One region of the Acerihabitans sp. TG2 genome, then DNA from elsewhere that is predicted to be linked to it. Evidence: predicted binding sites of a transcription regulator. Region 1 holds the regulator's gene; each other region holds the start of a gene.

Region 1 (6,065 bases):
GTGGTTAATGACTATGCCGATCGAAAAATTGACGGCAAGGTAAAACGTACCGCCACCCGGCCCCTGCCCAACGGTCTGGTGTCGGAAAAAGAGGCCAAGGTGCTGTTTGCTGCACTAGTAGGACTGTCCTTTACCCTGGTATTAACCCTTAACACGATGACCATTCTTTTATCCGTGGCGGGTCTGGCTCTGGCGTGGATTTATCCGTTTATGAAACGGGTGACCCATTTGCCGCAGGTGGTGCTTGGCGCGGCGTTCGGCTGGTCGATCCCCATGGGGTTCGCTGCAGTTAGTGAGTCCTTACCACTTTCTTGTTGGCTGCTGTTCGCCGCGAATATTGTCTGGACCGTGGCTTACGACACACTCTATGCAATGGTGGACCGCGATGATGATATTAGCATTGGCGTGAAATCCACGGCGATCTTATTTGGGTGCTACGACAAAGTCATCGTGGGCGGATTGCAGGGGATAACGCTGTTGTTATTGGTGTTAATAGGCTGGCGGACCGGCCTGCAGTGGCCATTTTATGCATCGCTGATGATCGCGGCTGCCCTGTTTGTCTATCAGCAAAAATTAATTGCTCCCCGCGAACGGGACGCCTGTTTCAAGGCATTTTTGAATAATAACCTGGTGGGAATGATCATTTTTATTGGCATTGCGCTAAGTCTGTTAATGCAAGGGGCCGCCTGATTTTTTATGCTGGCGAGTGATGAAACTATCAACATCACTCGCCATGCAGGGATTATCCCTCGGCGTTACCCCTGAGGCACGGCCTGGTTAGTGCGGGGTTAAATGCTCCTCAGCGAGCTCTTTGACCGGGACCTTGGCAAGCTGGCTGGCGCTTTCAATGGTAAGTTGCACCTCCGGCGCCAGCAGTTCGCTAAGTATCTCCACCATTTCAGTCACCTTTTCACCGATGGCATCACCACTGTCACTGATATATCCCTCGTGGCGCAACGTGGCCACTAACGTTGAAAACACGGCTTTGTCGAAAAACTCCGGGGCATTGATACCGTGTAACACCGAGAGACGTTGGGCCATGATCCGGCTCTCTTTCTCTAGCGTGCCGCGGTTTATCTGTGGGTTAACCCGTAATAACGAAAAAGTAATGGCATAACGCTGCAATGTCTCCCGCGCGCTGGCGGCGAGTAATTGTAGGGTATTTGCACGGGCGTCGTTGAGCGCTAACCCGCTATCATGTTGGATAATCAGCTCCTGGCGTGCCAGTTCGGTTATCAGTTCATCAATTACCGGCTCGATGGCCTGTTTTTGATGATGCATAAAGAGCTCAGCTTTTAGCAACGGATACAGCAGATTGATGCGGTACAATAGCTGCTGCCGATGGATCCCTGGATTGCCGATAACAATGCTGGCCACCAATGAAGGCAGTATGAATAGATGCTGAATATTATTGCGATAATAGGTCATCAGCACCGCCTGTTCACGGGACAGATAAATTATTTCGCCGATCGTATCCTGCTCCACGCTAAATTTGTTCATCGCCAAGGCGTGCTCAAGTAGCTCTTGTGCGTTGGACTCGGGCACCGTAACATCGGTCGCATAAGGCACGTTGCGAATCAGCTCCAGACAACAGGTAAGCTGTTGCAGTAGCTGTTCACGGGTAAGTGAGCGCTGACGGGAGGCCAGTAGCACGGTGGAGCACAGATTGATCGCGTTCACTGCTGCAGCGTTGTTGATCCGCACCATAATCGTCCCGGCGATATCATCAACTGCGGGCGCGAGCCAGGGTGGACGTTGCGATTCGATAGGGTCGATGGAATCACGCCAGTGCGGTACATTCTGATTCAGGTAGGTGCTAAGGGATAACGGTTCGCCAAAGTTGACATAACCCTGGCCTAAATTTCGCAATTTGCGCAATCCGCGCACCATTTGCACAAAACCTTCTTTTTCTTTGGTGGCGCCCCGCAGCTCTTTAGCATAGGTGGCGACTTCCATAACATGCTCGTAGCCTACATAAATTGGCACGAGAGTGATCGGCCGGTTGCCGCCGCGCAACATGGCTTGAATGGTCATTGTCAGTGTGCCGGTTTTAGGTTCCAGCAAACGCCCGGTTCTTGAGCGACCCCCTTCCATAAAATATTCAACCGAGTAGCCCCGGGTAAACAGTTCTCCGAGATATTCACGGAAGATGGTGGAGTAGAGTTTATTACCTTTGAACGTACGACGAATAAAAAAAGCGCCCAAGCGGCGAAAAATCGGACCTGCTGGCCAGAAGTTTAAGTTAATCCCGGCAGCGATATGCGGTGGTACCAGTCCCTGATGATAGAGTACGTAGGACAACAACAGATAGTCCATATGACTGCGGTGGCAGGGCACATAGACGATTTCATGGCCATCTTCCGCCAGTTGTCGTACGCGTTCTGCGTTGCGTACGTGCAACCCTTGATAAAGACGGTTCCAGGTCCAGCTCAATACCCGGTCGGATAAGCGCACCGCTTCGTAGGAAAAATCCGCCGCAATTTCTTCCATCAGTGTAATGGCGTTCTGCTGCGCCTTCTCTACGGAGATTTTTTTCGAACGCGCGTCGTCTTCAACTGCTTTTTCGATGGCTTTAGACGCCAATAATTTATTAAACAAATCCTGGCGGACGGGCAATCGCGGCCCCACCGCCACCAGGCGCTGACGGGCAAAATGTATCATGGCGACCCGGGCCAATTTTTGTGCGATTGTTTTGTCGGTGCCGTGCTCCGTCGCCATATAACGCATGGACAGGGGATTGGAGAATCGCACGAAGCTATCGCGGCCGAGCCAAAGCACCGCAAAGAATTTCTGAAACCCGTTGAGCAGACGTAGCTGAGGCGTTGGCTGATTTTGCTGCGCTTCTCGCCCGGGGGAACGGCCGAACATGATTGACACGGGCACCATCTGCACATCGAGCTGCGGGTTGCTGCGATGCAAATCCAGATAGTCGTGAAAAATTTTCACCGACTCACTTTTTTCGGTGAAATAAGGAAATACTCGCGGGCCATCGTGAATAAAGACGTAGCGTGCTAGCGTGACACCGTCGATCTCCAATGGAACCAGTGGGTCCGGCAACCGAAGTTGCAGACATTGGGCACGTAAGGTGAGCAGGTCTGCCTTTGAATTATAAGGTAACACATACATTATTGGCCGCAAGGGATCCAGACCGGCGTCTTCCGGTGGATTTGCGGGAATAACTTTGCTTTTCACCAACAGCCTGAGCGGTAGATCCAACAACGTATAATAAATGGTTCGCCAGCCTGACATATTTTTGTGAAGCCTCTTGTTAGCATTGCGACACAAGAATACCAGAAACCGCGCGTCAGATCTGTGGTGATACGAACGCGAAGAAACGGTAAGATGAGCGCTATTTCACTCTGTGCATGGAATCATGGCAAATCAAACCTCCGGGCTGGCGCGTATTTACAAGGCCACGGGATACTCAATTAAAGGATTTTGCGCCGCTTGGCGTCATGAAGCCGCCTTCCGTCAGGAAGTTGTGGTTGCCGTCATTGCGATTATCCTTGCATGTTATCTCGAAACAGACGCTATTTCGCGTATTTTATTGATCGGGTCAGTATGGTTGGTGGTGTTGGTGGAGATCATCAATAGCGCTATTGAAGCGGTAGTGGACCGTATCGGGCCGGAACAGCATCCACTCTCCGGCCGGGCAAAAGATTTAGGATCGGCGGCCGTGACTCTGGCGATCGTTCTATCGGTATTTATCTGGGTGACGTTACTGTGGACGCATCTTGGATAAACTGCCGTTTTTAGCGGCTTGGCGGCCGGGATTTATGATGTTTTGCTACGTTGATGGTTTTCAATTGCATCAGACCTGTATATACTCTCAGAAAGACTGTATAAACAAACAGGGGATGGAATGAAAGCGTTAACCGCCAGACAACAAGAGGTTTTTGAGCTTATACGCGATCATATATCGCAAACCGGTATGCCGCCGACCCGTGCGGAGATCGCACAGCGTCTGGGGTTCAAATCCCCCAATGCCGCTGAGGAACACCTCAAGGCGCTGGCGCGTAAAGGCGCGATAGAAATTGTCTCCGGTGCCTCTCGCGGCATCCGGTTATTGATCGAAGAAGAAACCGGGCTGCCGCTGGTTGGCCGTGTCGCTGCTGGCGAACCCTTGTTGGCGGAGCAGCACATTGAAAGCTACTACCAAATAGATCCTGACCTGTTTAAGCCGCATGCTGATTTCCTGCTGCGGGTCAGTGGGATGTCAATGAAGGATATCGGCATCATGGATGGCGATCTTCTGGCGGTGCACAAAACCCAGGATGCGCATAACGGACAGGTCGTGGTGGCGCGTATCAACGATGAAGTTACGGTAAAGCGTCTCAAAAAACATGGCAATATCGTGGAGTTATTACCAGAAAACAGCGAATTCTCACCTATTATCGTTGACCTTCGCCAGCAGGAACTGTCTATCGAAGGGCTGGCGGTCGGCGTGATCCGTAATGGGAACTGGATTTAACGACGGTTTTTTCCCTACATGACTCAATGTGGTCCGGTTATGGATGAGCGTTTCTCCGGCACCGGGCCTGTTTGACAACGCCTATTATGCCTTTCACTCACCGCTGTTTATACCCGTCATACTTCAAGCTGTCGGTGCGTTGCAATATTCGGTCCTTCCGTGGGCCTCACCCTTAACGGGGCCGCGAGAAGTTGCGTTCAAATTTGCTGCACTATTTTACTGCACTGTTTTGCCCCACTATTTTGCCCCACTATAATGCCTATCGCCAATCCTCTGCTATAATTAGATTGTAGTGTTAATCAATGAATAGAACATAGGTGTTGAAATCCTATTTAGTCGATTAACAAAGTGAATTATCAGTCCAATCCAAGGAGGCTTTTATGAATAAAGATCAAACTAGCGGTAATTGGAAGCAGTTTACCGGTAAAATAAAAGAACAGTGGGGTAAATTGACTGACGATGATTTAACTGTGGTTGAAGGCAAACGCGATCAACTTATCGGTAAACTTCAGGAACGCTATGGCTATGGTAAAGACGTTGCTGAAACAGAAGTTAAAAATTGGGAAATCCGCAATAAATTTCGGTGGTAGCGGTTTATAGGCCAAGGAGGGGCGCCATAAGATAGGCCTTTTGTTTTAGCTTATTCTTATCCATGGTTGTAAGGGTGTGCTGTCTATAATTCTATCCACCTTAGGCGATTGATGTTTTTACCACCCGCTACCTTGGTAAGGTAGGGTTATTGAGATGTCAGCGTTTTTTTATGGCTATTGAATGGTCATGTTCGCAGGTGTCGGGATGGTTACAGGCTTGCACATCCGTACATAATGGACAAAATCCATGGGCCTCCACAACATTATGGCGCATCGTAAAACCACTGGCCTCGGCCATTTTTTGCAAGATATCCTCAATACCCTGTGTGGCCTGTTCCGTGACCTGGCCACAGCGATCGCAAATAAAGAAGGCGGAAGTGTGTCCCGGTTGCTCAAAATGGTGGCACAAAACAAAGCTATTGGTTGACTCAACGCGGTGAATAAAACCTTGCTCCAGCAGGAAATCCAGGGCGCGATAGATGGTCGGTGGTTTGGCTTGAGGTTCGGAGACCCGCAGCAGATCCAGCAAATCATACGCACTGATTGCGCCCTCCTGCTGAGTCATCAGCCGCAACACTTCCAACCGCTGTGGCGTCAGGCGCACATTACGCTGTTCGCATAATTGTTCCGCTTGGCTAAGTAAGTGGGACGAAGTCGATGCAGTCATAGAGGTTCCTCATAGCGTGTTCCTTAGTCTATCTTATCATGATGGCATTAAAACGCCGAGTCCATACCCGTCATCTTTCAGCTCGCGGGATTGGTGTCACATGAGTGAGTTAACCAGGGTATACGTGCATTCATTTGACGCATTTATTCAGGCAGCAGGACCCGATGATGGCAGATTTTCCTGTAGATAGTGATGTGCAGTTCTTGAAGATGGGTGGTATGGGGCGGCGTTAAGCATGATAGCGCAACACCGCCTTGGGTTAATGACCGTCCTCAGATGGCAACAGAACGTGTCTTTATGCTATCGGTGACTCTGTTGGCGATGGACATGAGATGGT
Region 2 (6,065 bases), on a different contig from region 1:
TTGAGCGCGCCGTCATCGACCTGGCACAGCGAGGCGTGCGCTCGTCGGTCGTGCGGATTGCCACCATCGCGCACAGCACGACCGATGCCGGCTTCCTGCCATTGTTGATCGGGCTGGCGAAAGAAAAGGGCGTCATCGGTTACCCCGGAGACGGCGCGAACCTGTGGCCGGCCGTGCACGCCCGCGACCTCGCTACCTTGTTTCGTTTGGCGCTGGAGAAGGGTCCGGCTGGCAAATATTGGCACGGGATTGAGGGCGAGGGCCTCCGGTTCCGCGAGATAGCCGAAGCCATTGGGCACCGTCTGGGCCTGCCGACAGTGAGCATTCCGGCGGACGTACTGATGTTGCCGGGGTATTTTGGGTTCCTCGCGAATCTGGTCACGCTGGACCTGCCGGCGTCCAACCTCATCACCCGCCATACCCTCGGCTGGGAACCCGCTCAGCCCAGGCTGCTCGCCGATTTGGACAACGGCCATTACTTCCCTGTCGGCTGATGATCTGACGGCAGGGAGACGGGTCGCAACCAGTCCGGCGGACAGCAATGTCGTGATGTCGTGATCCGTTCGACCAAAGACTCTGTCAAGCAATACACCAACTCACGAGGAAACTACATATGAGCACTATCAGCACTATCAGCACTATCAGCACTATCAGCATCATCGGCTCAGGAGGCATGGCCGCGGCGATCGCGGGTCGTACCGTCAAGGCTGGACACACCGTCGAGGTGATCAGCCGCGACCCAGCCAAGGCACAAGCGTTGGCCGACCAGCTTGCAGCCGGAGCGACCACTGGGACGTACGGCGCCGCGCCGGCGGGTGACATTGTCATCCTCGCTGTGCCGTACAGCAGTGCGGCGTCGGTGGTGGCCGATTACGGGAACGCACTCGACGGCAAGGTGATCATCGATATCACTAACCCGATCTCCTCCGACTTCACGGGCCTCGTCACCCCCGACGGCAGTTCTGGTGCGCAGGAGATCGCCAAGACAGCCCCCGCTGGCGCGCATGTCGTGAAGGCGTTCAACACCCTTTTCGGCCACGTACTTGCTCGGGGTGGACGCCTCGACGCGTTCATCGCAGCCGACGATCCGCAGGCCAAGGCGCGTGTCTCGACCTTTATCGCGAGTCTCGGGCTGCGTCCGTTCGATGTCGGCGGCCTGCACATGGCCCAGGCGCTCGAGGCGCTCGGTCTGATGATGATTGGCCTGGCCAAAAACGGCACCGGTACCTGGGACATCGCCTTGAACATCGATATAGGCTGAATCACCGGCAGGTTCACAAAGCATCCGAATAGATCGGACACGATCCTATGTAAGGGAAATGGAGAGATTTCGATGAGCACACAAAAGAATGTTCAGATTGTGAAGGATGCATTTGCAGCAATCGGCCGTGGCGATATACAAGGTCTGCTGGCGTTGTCTGCCGAAAGTATTGAGTGGATCATTCCGGGCGAGTGGCCGCTGGCTGGCACGCACCGTGGGCATGCTGGATTGGCGGATTTTTTTCAGAAGGCTTCCGAAACGGTGGAAACTGCCTTCTCAGAGCCCCGCGAATTCGTAGCGCAGGGAGACCGGGTTCTGGTTATCGGCTTCGCCAGGGGGAGAATCAAAGCCACGGATAAGACCTTCGAGGACCATTTTGTCTTTGCCATTACCGTTCAAAATGGCAAAGTGACGAACATCCGGGAGTATATCGACACGCTAGCACTGGCACGGGCCTTCGAGATGACCACGAGCCCCAGGCAATGCGGTGCCTCACGATAACGCGAGGCCGATGACGGACAACCAGCGGGTGATCCTACCCAGCAATAACGGACACAGCCCTAAGTAATGTGGGCTGCTACCGAAACCGTGGACATTTCCTGTCCCCACCACGAGGTCTGTTCGACGGTCTTAGGGCTGAGGCCGTCGAGGTGGGTCCGGTTGTAAAACAACGTAAACATACATAGAGGAAATATCACAATCGCTATCCCTCGCATCAACGACCAAATCCATGCTGGCAGACTTCTCAGTTCGGTGCCACTTTATGGTTGAATCAGCGATCACGTGTGGTACAAAATCAAGAGATAAACCCATCTTGACGCAGACATATTTGGCTTTAGCGTTCGATTGGCACTGTTATCGGTGAGCACAAAATGGGAATTTTGCCGATTAAACCGGACTGGTTATGAGTGTGTTCTGGAAGGAATATGCTGTTTTTTCAGACATCAACGCCGTAATCGGTTATCACTACGGCGCTGTTCTGTTCTCGTCGGAGGGGATCAGGCTGCGTTCACCGCTCTGATTTTTTTTGTGCCAGCATCGGCATCGTCATCAGCTTCCATGCTTTCCGGTTCATCTGAAGGAGCCTGAGCGACGACGACTTCCGGCAATTTGCTGGTACGCAGGATATGCTGAACGTCATCTTTATGCTCGGCCAGATAAAGACCCAGATTTTCAGTCTGCGTTTCATCCAACGGCATCCCGCTGTTCAACAACCAGTCGCTGAACGCTTCAGCCATATCCAGCATCTTGTCGTAGGCCTCTGCTGCTTTTTTACTGGCAAATGTCATTTTCTCTTCACCCTTTCTGACAACCACAAATTTTATTTCAATAGCCATAACCGCCTCCAATACTGTAATTATAAACAGCATACCAGCAAGTGCCGCTCATCGTCCACAACACATTCAACGATTGTGTGTATTGTGATCTATTTCCATTAAACACGTCTTGCTGGCCTCATGCTGGGGGACATGCGAGCCGCTATGCGATTTATCCGCCAGTGGGATACTAAAGCAGCAGCAACTTACGCGCATCACAACAAGCAATAACTATGGCGTTCAGTCAATTATGCGTCTGTATTCTGCCATTGCATCGGAGTAAGAGCCCTTTCGCACTGATAACATATTTATTTTATTTATAGTTAACCTGAATTAATGGCCGGATGCTTTATTTATAGCGCTGGTCAACGCTGTCTCATCCACAGCACCGGCAAACACCGTAATACGATCTTTATTATTTGCCGATATGGGCATAACAATAAAAGCCGGCGTTCCGTTAAACCCCAGTTTATGTGCCAATGAATTTATGTTGTCAATAACTGGAGTGGTTTGCGCTAACGTCGCTGGGCTAGGCGCAGGAATATCTATTTTTTTAAGTACCTCCGCGATATCTTTATCGGTCAATTCCCCTTCATCGTGACCTGTTTTGTAAATAGCATTGTGGTAAGCTATATAGTCATCTGAGCCCCGTTCTTTCCATACTGACAGACCTGTTTGTGCAGCGGTAATGGACGAGTGCCAGCGGCTGCCAAATATTGGCCATTCCTTGAAAATGAATTTTACACTGGGGTTAGACTTCATGACATTTTCTACAACAGGCGCCATTCGGCTGCAATAAACACACTGGTAGTCAAAAAATTCAATCACCGCAATCTTTGCGTCAGCGGGCCCTACAGACGGGGTATTTTTATCCGCAAGCAATGCGTCCTTATTAGCAAGTACAACTTCGGCAAAGGCATTTGCTTGCTGCGCCGCCTCTTGTTCCTGTAATTTCTGACTAACCTGGAGCAATATGTCAGGATGCGCGACGAGGTAATCTGCCGCAATTTTTCCAATCTCTGCTTGTTGTTTTGTGTTGAACGTGGGTTGGGGATCTTCAGCGTAGGCCAGATTAACTGAAGCAATGCATGTCGCTATCAAAAAAAGGGAATGTTGCAGATTTATTCTCACCACACTTGCTCCTTAGCAAAGATGACTCGACGTTCGAGTAAAACAAGACGACGCTTAATAAGGCATTAAAACCCAATGTAGAGCAGTTATAGAAAAATCAAACCTGTCTTTGATTATATAAATTTTCTATCCTTTCAACTATAACTGATAAAGTCATTCCACTATATTACATTGATAAAAAGACTGTAAACATGTATTAGCCCCCTTCCAACTATGACTTTTTGACCAAGCTACCGGCATTAACCTACTGATCGTGCACGCCTTCCACATTCATCGTAAGAATGTGGACATTCGGGTAAACAACCCGGACCAGTAGCTTACTTTGCCAGTGGACACGTTTCGGGTGCCGCAAATGCACTGAGATATACATCGGTCGCGTCCTCAACCGCAGCCCGGCGAATCGCTGCATCGGGAACCAGGTCTAGCCCCCACAGCTGGCGCTCGACGAGGCCTGCTTCACAGAGTGCCTTGAAATATAGACCGGCTTGCCGGACGTTAGTGCAACGCAGCTCGCCACGATCCATCAGCAGTTCGATCGTTTCGCAGATGACGATCAGGGTCTTTCGGGGACCGTTCTCATAGAAGATGCGGCTAAGTTGAGGATGTCGCCCGGCTTCTCCCATGATCAGCCGGTTGATCGCGATCACGTCCGAACGCGTGACCAGGTTCAGATATGCCATACCAAGGCGATGAAGAATCTCCTTCACCGACCCAAACTGCTTTGCGGCGTCGAGTTCTTCTAAGCCACCCTTGCCGGCTTCGTGCACAAACGTCTTGAACAGGGCTTCCTTGCTCGGAAAGTAATTATACAACGTAGCTTTGGAGGCACCGGCCCGCAATGCGATTGCTTCCATCGTAACGGCACCGAATCCCTGTTCGACGGACAGCGCGCCAGCAGCCTCAACAAAGCTCAGTCGACGATCCTCAGTTTTCCTTCTCACTAATGATTACTCCTTTAGACACTTCTGATTACACAGCGGTGATTCTGCTTACACCTTAATTGAACGACATCGTATAGAAAACTTGACTTTTATCAAAGAATAAATAATAACTAAACGATGTCGTATAGATATCATTTACCTATGGCCCATACATTGATACAAAACCGGTCCGACGAGAGGGCCTTTCCATCTCACCAAGCCCATCGTGAGATCGATTGTGTTCGAAAGGTACCTCACATGAATGTCCCACATTCGCAATGGCCTGCGATGTTCGCACTGCGGACAACAACCGCTGCGCTTTTCGCTTTCGCCGCCGCCTGGGACTTCGGTATCCACCATCCTTGGTGGGCTGCCATGACCGTGTGGCTTGTCGCACAACCGACACAGGGGCTTCTATTCGAGCGTAGCCTCGCGCGTCTTATCGGGACAATCTGCGGCGCACTAACCGGAGCATTGATCCTAAACCTGTTGGCAGAGAATCGGCTAGATGCGCTTGTGGCTGTCGCCGCCTGGCTGGCTCTGTGTGCCGGACTAGGCAGCATCTTTCGGCATTTTCTCAACTACGGCTTCGTATTGGCCGGCTACACGGCGTCTATCATTGTCCTGTTCGGAATTGGCGAGAGAGTGTCCGATCCCGGCCTCACGCTCGACCGGGTCATCTGTACAATGATCGGCATCATCTGCTCAGCGGTCTTCTCGTACCACGCATTGCCGGGCCGTGGCAAGGTACTGGCGCATCGGAGAGCCGACGTAGTGGACCGCTGCCTTGCTTATGTGGAGGAATTCCTTCGCAAGGGCACTATTGGCAAGCCCTGCGTTACTCTTTTGTCCGAAATCGCAACGCTCGATCGCTGCGTCGATGAATATGCCGCGGGTTCGCTCCATCGCCAACGCGAAGCCCGACGCACACGATGCATCTCGGGATTGCTGCTGGAATTGATCGCCCTGAGCGCCACGTCGCACGGGGGCAACTTGCCACAGGAGACTCAGGGCTCTACCAAAAGGCATCTGGCGATGCTGATCGCGGCGGCCAACAATTCCCGTCAGCCGGCCATGGCGGACACGCTTGACGAATTGCGGCAGATCCTGGTGAATGAGAGAACGTCGCCTGAGCCCTTACAGCTCGATATCGATCCATCGTCTGTCTGGCGTGCGGCGTCGCGTCCCGTTGTGGCCCTGGCGATTGCTGCAATCATCTGGTGGGTGTCGGGCTGGGGGACTGGTGCCATGATGGTGATGACGGCAGCACTTTTCACATCGCTGTTTTCCAGCCACGACCATGGCAATCACATGGTAATCCAAGTGCTACTCGGCACTATGGCCGGTGCTATCACCGGGGTCCTGGCTCGACTCTTTCTGCTGCCCCATGCTGATGGCCTCGCACCGACCTTGCTGTGTATCGCTCCCTTCCTGCTT
Region 3 (6,065 bases), on a different contig from region 1:
CTTTGAGGCTGACCGCCGTGCACAACTGACTTATTTATTCCTGATCAGATTCAGTGCCTCGACGCTCATGGAAAGAACATTGCGAAATAAATGTAGCCCTTAGGCATGGGAACATCAACGCTTTCCAAAATCAAAGTGAAACCGGTCAAAAACGCCAACACCTTAACGGATGGATGACTCGCGACAACTTCGTCTATCGGGCACGCGGCGAACATCATGACTCCGCACCCAAGCGTGGGGGGGGCAATGAAAATCGAGTTAAAGTAGGAAATGACGGGCTAACATCGGCCCGGTAAAGGTCTTTTTCAAATAAAACCCGCGCGGTAAGGTCATGATCGGCTGGCCGAATTCGCCGGTGGCTTTGGTTAACGCCCGGCTATTGGCGCCTTTTGGCCGCAGTTGCAGCACTTCACCATGACGGGCGGTAATATGCTCGACTTGCCCCAACACAATAAGATCCATCAGTTCCTCCCAATCGCGGCGCAGCAACTCTTCCTCTCGGGCGCTGGGGCTCCACAGTAGCGGAGTCCCTATGCGTCGCAGGAACAACGGAATCTCGCGTGCGCCTTCCACCGGGATCCAAAGCACCCGTGCTAATTTATACCTTACGTGGCTGGTTTCCCATGTGACGCCGCTATTTCCGGTGAGTGGAGCCACACAGACAAACGTGGTCTCCAATGGTCGTCCGGCACTGTCTACTGGAATGGTTTTTAGCTCTATGCCGATGGCGGCAAAATCCTGCTCCGGTTTACTGCCCGCACTGGCACCCAGGTAACGCTCCAGCAATACGCCAATCCAGCCCTTATCACGCTTGAGGTTGGCGGGCGCCACCAAGCCGGCATGGGTTGCCAATTCGCCCAGACTATACCCCGCCAGAGCACGGGCGCGCGCCAAAAGTTCGGTTTCATCCCCCGGTGGTGTCACAACCGATGAGAGCGTGGGCAGGCTCATGCTGAATTGTCCCCCTGCTGTTTAAATATTAACCTGAAACGGTGAGCTCAAATTGTTTATTGGGGATAAATTTATCCAGGCATAATAATAGCATGATTTCACACCCTTTTTTTTATGATGTTATGACGCGGTTCATCAGGTGACAGTAGGTTGTACACGTGAAGTCGGCAACAATGAACAGGATCTTACACCAGGTTATCCACAGATCTATGGGATAACCTTAATAAATTAGGACTACTGTCTCTATTTACAGCCTTGACGGGGGATGTTTTTACTGTTTTTTCCATATATTGGCATATTTTACAGCATAAATTGTGGATAAAGCCATCGTCGTTTGATTTTTGACCATAATGGCTCCCGATTTATCTTCCCCGAGTTTTGGGCTCGTGGTCGTGGGGACCAGTGGGTCTTTATAATGTTTAAATTGAACGACTTGTTTTAAATGTGAAAAGAAGTTTCCGTCGGGAAAATAAAAGTTTTACCCTTTTAATCCAGTGTTCTGCACACATCTATCCACAGAAAAAGTGAATAAAAACCCCAGGTGCTACATCCGCCTGTGAATAAATGGATGATGCAACCTGCGCCGGGACCTGCACGAGAGGTGCATTCCTGTAAAGCAGTGGTTTACCGTATTGAGTGAGTGTGAAACAATCAGTACATCTTTGCATTTTATGTAATCGAGGTAGTCCGGTGATCGATGATGATGGCTACCGCCCGAATGTTGGTATTGTAATCTGTAATCGTGATGGACAGGTTGTGTGGGCCAGGCGATATGGGCAGCACTCCTGGCAGTTTCCCCAAGGTGGGATAAATGCCGGTGAGACCCCCGAGCAGGCCATGTATCGTGAGCTGTATGAAGAGGTCGGACTGAGTCGTAAAGATGTGCGTATCCTGGCCTCGACCCGCAACTGGTTGCGTTATAAACTGCCAAAACGCTTGGTTCGCTGGGACACTAAACCGGTCTGCATCGGTCAGAAACAAAAATGGTTTCTACTGCAGCTCATGTGTCAGGATGCCGATATCAATATGCTGTGCGGGGGCACCCCTGAGTTTGATGGCTGGCGCTGGGTCAGTTTTTGGTACCCGGTACGCCAGGTGGTTTCCTTTAAGCGAGATGTGTACCGCCGGGTTATGAAAGAGTTTTCGACTATAGTTATGCCGTTGCAGGAAACTTCCGTGCAACGGACTCTCCCTGTATACAGACGCAAGAGGGGTTAAGCCACGCAGAATATGCTCACGCGTTTGCGGGAAATCGTAGAAAAGGTCGCGGCGGCACCGCGCCTGTCGGATACGCTGGAAATATTGGTTAATGAAACCTGTCTGGCGATGGATACCGAAGTCTGTTCGGTGTATTTGGCCGACAACGATCGACGCTGTTATTACCTGATGGCGACGCGAGGCTTAAAAAAGCCGCGTGGTCGTACCGTCACGCTGGCCTTCGATCAAGGCATCGTCGGGTTGGTCGGACGGCTGGCCGAACCGATCAACCTGGCCGATGCGCATAATCATCCGAGCTTCCAATACATTCCGGCGGTAAAAGAGGAGCGTTTTCGCTCGTTCCTGGGGGTACCTATAATCCACCGTCGCCAGTTGCTTGGCGTACTGGTGGTACAGCAACGGGAACACCGCCAGTTCGACGAAAGCGAAGAATCCTTTATGGTGACGCTGGCCACGCAAATGGCCGGCATTCTTTCGCAGTCACAGCTTAACGCGCTGTTCGGTCAATATCGCCAAACGCGCATCCGTGCCTTGGCCGCCGCTCCCGGCGTGGCCATCGCGCAAGGATGGGTTGATAACAGCCAGCCCTCCTTGGATCAGGTGTTTAAAGCTTCCGCTTTAGACAGTGCCCGCGAACGCGAGCGACTGACCTTTGCGTTGGGGGAAGCGGCGGCTGAATTTCGACGTTTCAGCAAACGTTTCAACGCCAGTGCGCAAAAAGACAGCGCGGCAATTTTCGACCTGTATTCCCATTTACTCAATGACGCCAGGCTTAAGCGTGAGCTGTTTGCGGAAATTGACGCCGGTTCCATAGCTGAATGGGCGGTAAAACAGGCTATTGAACAGTTTGCCGAACAGTTTGCCCAGCTCAATGACAGCTACATGCGTGAGCGCTCCGGCGATTTGCGCGCCCTGGGGCAGCGACTGCTGTTCCATCTGGATGACAATGCCCAGGGCGAAACACCGTGGCCTTCCCGTTTTGTGCTGGTGGCCGATGAGTTAAGTGCGACGCTATTGGCCGAGATGCCGTTGGACAAAATGGTGGGTGTGGTGGTCAGGGATGGCGCAGCGAACTCCCATGCCGCCATACTGGTACGGGCCATGGGCGTTCCTACCGTGATGGGCGCGGATATCCAGCCGGTACTGCTTAATCAGCGCTTATTGGTGGTTGATGGTTATCGCGGTGAACTGCTGGTTGACCCGGAACCGGTGCTGGTGCAGGAGTACCAGCGGCTTATCAGCGAGGAAAAACAACTCAGCCGCCTGGCGGAAGACGACGTCGAACAGCCGGCGACCATGAAAGGTGGCGAACGCATCCAGATTATGCTTAATGCCGGACTCAGTGCGGAGCATGAGCAGCGAGCAGGAGACCGCGTAGATGGTGTCGGTCTATACCGTACCGAAATTCCTTTTATGCTACAAAGTGGTTTCCCTTCCGAGGATGAGCAGGTCGCGCAATATCAGGGTATGTTGCAATTGTTTCCGACGAAATCGGTTACCTTGCGCACCCTCGATGTGGGCTCGGATAAGCAGTTGCCTTACATGGCGCCGATCAATGAAGAGAACCCCAGCCTGGGCTGGCGCGGTATTCGCATTACGCTCGATCAGCCGGAAATTTTCCTGATTCAGGTGCGGGCCATGCTGCGCGCCAATGCTGCCACCGGCAATCTCAGCATCCTGCTGCCGATGATCACCAGCGTTGACGAGATCGATGAGGCCAGGCGCCTGATCGATCGTGCCGGCCGTGAAGTGGAGGAGGTGCTGGGTTACGCTCTACCGGCGCTGCGTATTGGCATCATGATCGAAGTGCCTGCCATGGTGTTCATGTTGCCGCTGTTGATCAATCGGGTAGATTTTGTGTCGGTCGGTTCCAATGACCTGACGCAATATCTGCTCGCCGTCGACCGTAGCAATACCCGGGTCGCGGCCCTGTATGACAGTCTGCACCCGGCCATGCTGCAGGTGCTGGTGAAAATCATTAATGACTGCCGTTACCTGGGAATAGAGTGCAGCCTGTGCGGTGAAATGGCCGGCGATCCCATGGGCGCGCTGCTGCTGACCGGCATGGGTTATCGTACGCTGAGCATGAATGGTCGTAGCGTTGCCAGAATCAAATACCTGCTGCGCAACGTCGAACTGACCGACGCTACTGCGCTGGTGGAACGGGTGCTTAGTGCACAAAATGCTATCGATGTCCGCCATCAGGTGGCGGCGTTTCTCGAACGTCGTGGACTTGGTGGCCTGATCCGCGGGGGACGTTAAGGGTAAGCAAGGTAAAAAATCTTACATTATAGACAGGTAATTTTACCGCCATCCGCCGCCATAAATGTGCCGCTATGCTATTATACGCCACCGTCGGACGAACCAAGCCCACTGCATGCCAACGCTTTTTTCGTTTTCGAACAGCCTGCCGCCCCGCCAAATGGACGGGGTGAAAATGACATAAATCGTGGTGATGAATGACAACGAAATATCTGGCCTTTCCTCAGTTTGATCCGGTGATTTTCTCAATAGGTCCGGTTTCGCTCCATTGGTACGGTCTGATGTACCTGGTCGGTTTTATTTTTGCTATGTGGCTGGCAGTGCGCCGTGCCAACCGACCCGGTAGTGGATGGACCAAGGATGAGGTGGAGAACCTGCTGTACGCGGGGTTCCTTGGCGTATTCCTGGGGGGCCGCATCGGTTATGTGCTGTTTTATAACCTGCCGGTATTCCTGGATAACCCACTCTATTTATTTAAGGTATGGGATGGCGGCATGTCATTCCACGGCGGGCTTATCGGTGTCATCATCGTGATGTTCTGGTTTGCCTATCGTACCAAACGCCATTTTTTCCAAGTGGCGGATTTTATCGCCCCCATGATCCCCTTTGGCCTGGGTGCCGGGCGGTTAGGTAATTTTATCAATGGCGAACTGTGGGGCCGCGTGACGACCGATACCCCTTGGGCCATGCTGTTCCCAGGCTCACGTGCCGAGGATCTGGCGTTGTTACCTGGGCATCCCCAGTGGCAGGCGCTGTTTAATCAATACGGCATGTTGCCGCGCCACCCCTCGCAGATTTATGAACTGCTGCTCGAAGGGGTGTTGCTGTTTATCATCCTGAATGTTTTTATCCGCAAGTCACGTCCATTGGGCAGCGTATCGGGCCTGTTTCTGATGGCTTATGGCAGCTTTCGTTTTATCGTGGAGTTTTTCCGCCAGCCTGATGCTCAGCTCGGTCTGTTCGACAATGCGATCAGCATGGGGCAAATTCTCTCTCTACCGATGATTATCGCCGGTGTGATTATGTTTATCTGGGCCTATCGTCGGCGCCCACAGCAACTACCGTCCTGAGGTTACATGAAACAGTATTTGGATCTGATGCGCCTGGTGCGTAATGAAGGTACACCAAAAGCGGACCGCACTGGTACCGGTACCTTGTCGATTTTCGGCCACCAGATGCGTTTTGATTTACGCCAGGGGTTCCCGCTGGTTACCACCAAACGCTGCCATTTGCGCTCGATAATCTATGAACTGCTGTGGTTTTTGAACGGTGATACCAATGTGGACTATCTGCACGAACATAACGTCTCCATTTGGGACGAATGGGCGGATGAGCAAGGCAATCTTGGACCAGTCTACGGAAAGCAGTGGCGCGCCTGGGGTGCCGCGGATGGACGTAATATTGACCAGTTGAGCCGGGTCATTGAACAACTGCGCCGAGACCCCGATTCCCGACGTATCATTGTGTCCGCGTGGAATGTGGGTGAACTGGATCAGATGGCGCTGTCTCCTTGCCACGCGCTGTTCCAATTCTACGTTGCCGACGGCACACTTTCTTGCCAATTATACCAACGGTCATGCGACGTTTTTCTCGGCCTGCCGTTTAACATTGCCAGTTATGCATTGCTGATGCAT

What was found. Region 1 encodes LexA, which represses DNA repair genes until DNA is damaged. Its sites were predicted from a motif close to TNCTGTATGTACATACAGNA; they were not measured.
Region 2: the regulator LexA is predicted to act here: its motif matches at 2,611-2,630, upstream of SJI19_RS13565 (YebG family protein).
Region 3: the regulator LexA is predicted to act here: its motif matches at 1,187-1,206, upstream of mutH (DNA mismatch repair endonuclease MutH).

The regions. Positions count from the first base shown of each region.
Region 1 covers NZ_JAYGJO010000032.1:13,700-19,764, reverse strand. Annotated here, with positions in the region: gene ubiA (4-hydroxybenzoate octaprenyltransferase) at 1-690, shown strand, start outside; gene plsB (glycerol-3-phosphate 1-O-acyltransferase PlsB) at 778-3,249, opposite strand; gene SJI19_RS21130 (diacylglycerol kinase) at 3,374-3,742, shown strand; gene lexA (transcriptional repressor LexA) at 3,863-4,471, shown strand; gene SJI19_RS21120 (CsbD family protein) at 4,852-5,061, shown strand; gene zur (zinc uptake transcriptional repressor Zur) at 5,219-5,728, opposite strand; gene rcsA (transcriptional regulator RcsA) at 6,001-6,065, opposite strand, start outside.
Region 2 covers NZ_JAYGJO010000014.1:8,610-14,674, forward strand. Annotated here, with positions in the region: gene SJI19_RS13550 (SDR family oxidoreductase) at 1-494, shown strand, start outside; gene SJI19_RS13555 (NADPH-dependent F420 reductase) at 614-1,261, shown strand; gene SJI19_RS13560 (nuclear transport factor 2 family protein) at 1,334-1,762, shown strand; gene SJI19_RS13565 (YebG family protein) at 2,260-2,598, opposite strand; gene SJI19_RS13570 (DsbA family protein) at 2,911-3,702, opposite strand; gene SJI19_RS13575 (TetR/AcrR family transcriptional regulator) at 4,026-4,649, opposite strand; gene SJI19_RS13580 (FUSC family protein) at 4,887-6,065, shown strand, end outside.
Region 3 covers NZ_JAYGJO010000024.1:31,935-37,999, reverse strand. Annotated here, with positions in the region: partial or broken gene SJI19_RS18565 (TerC family protein) at 31-227, opposite strand; gene mutH (DNA mismatch repair endonuclease MutH) at 259-951, opposite strand; gene rppH (RNA pyrophosphohydrolase) at 1,642-2,169, shown strand; gene ptsP (phosphoenolpyruvate--protein phosphotransferase) at 2,182-4,431, shown strand; gene lgt (prolipoprotein diacylglyceryl transferase) at 4,629-5,501, shown strand; gene thyA (thymidylate synthase) at 5,508-6,065, shown strand, end outside.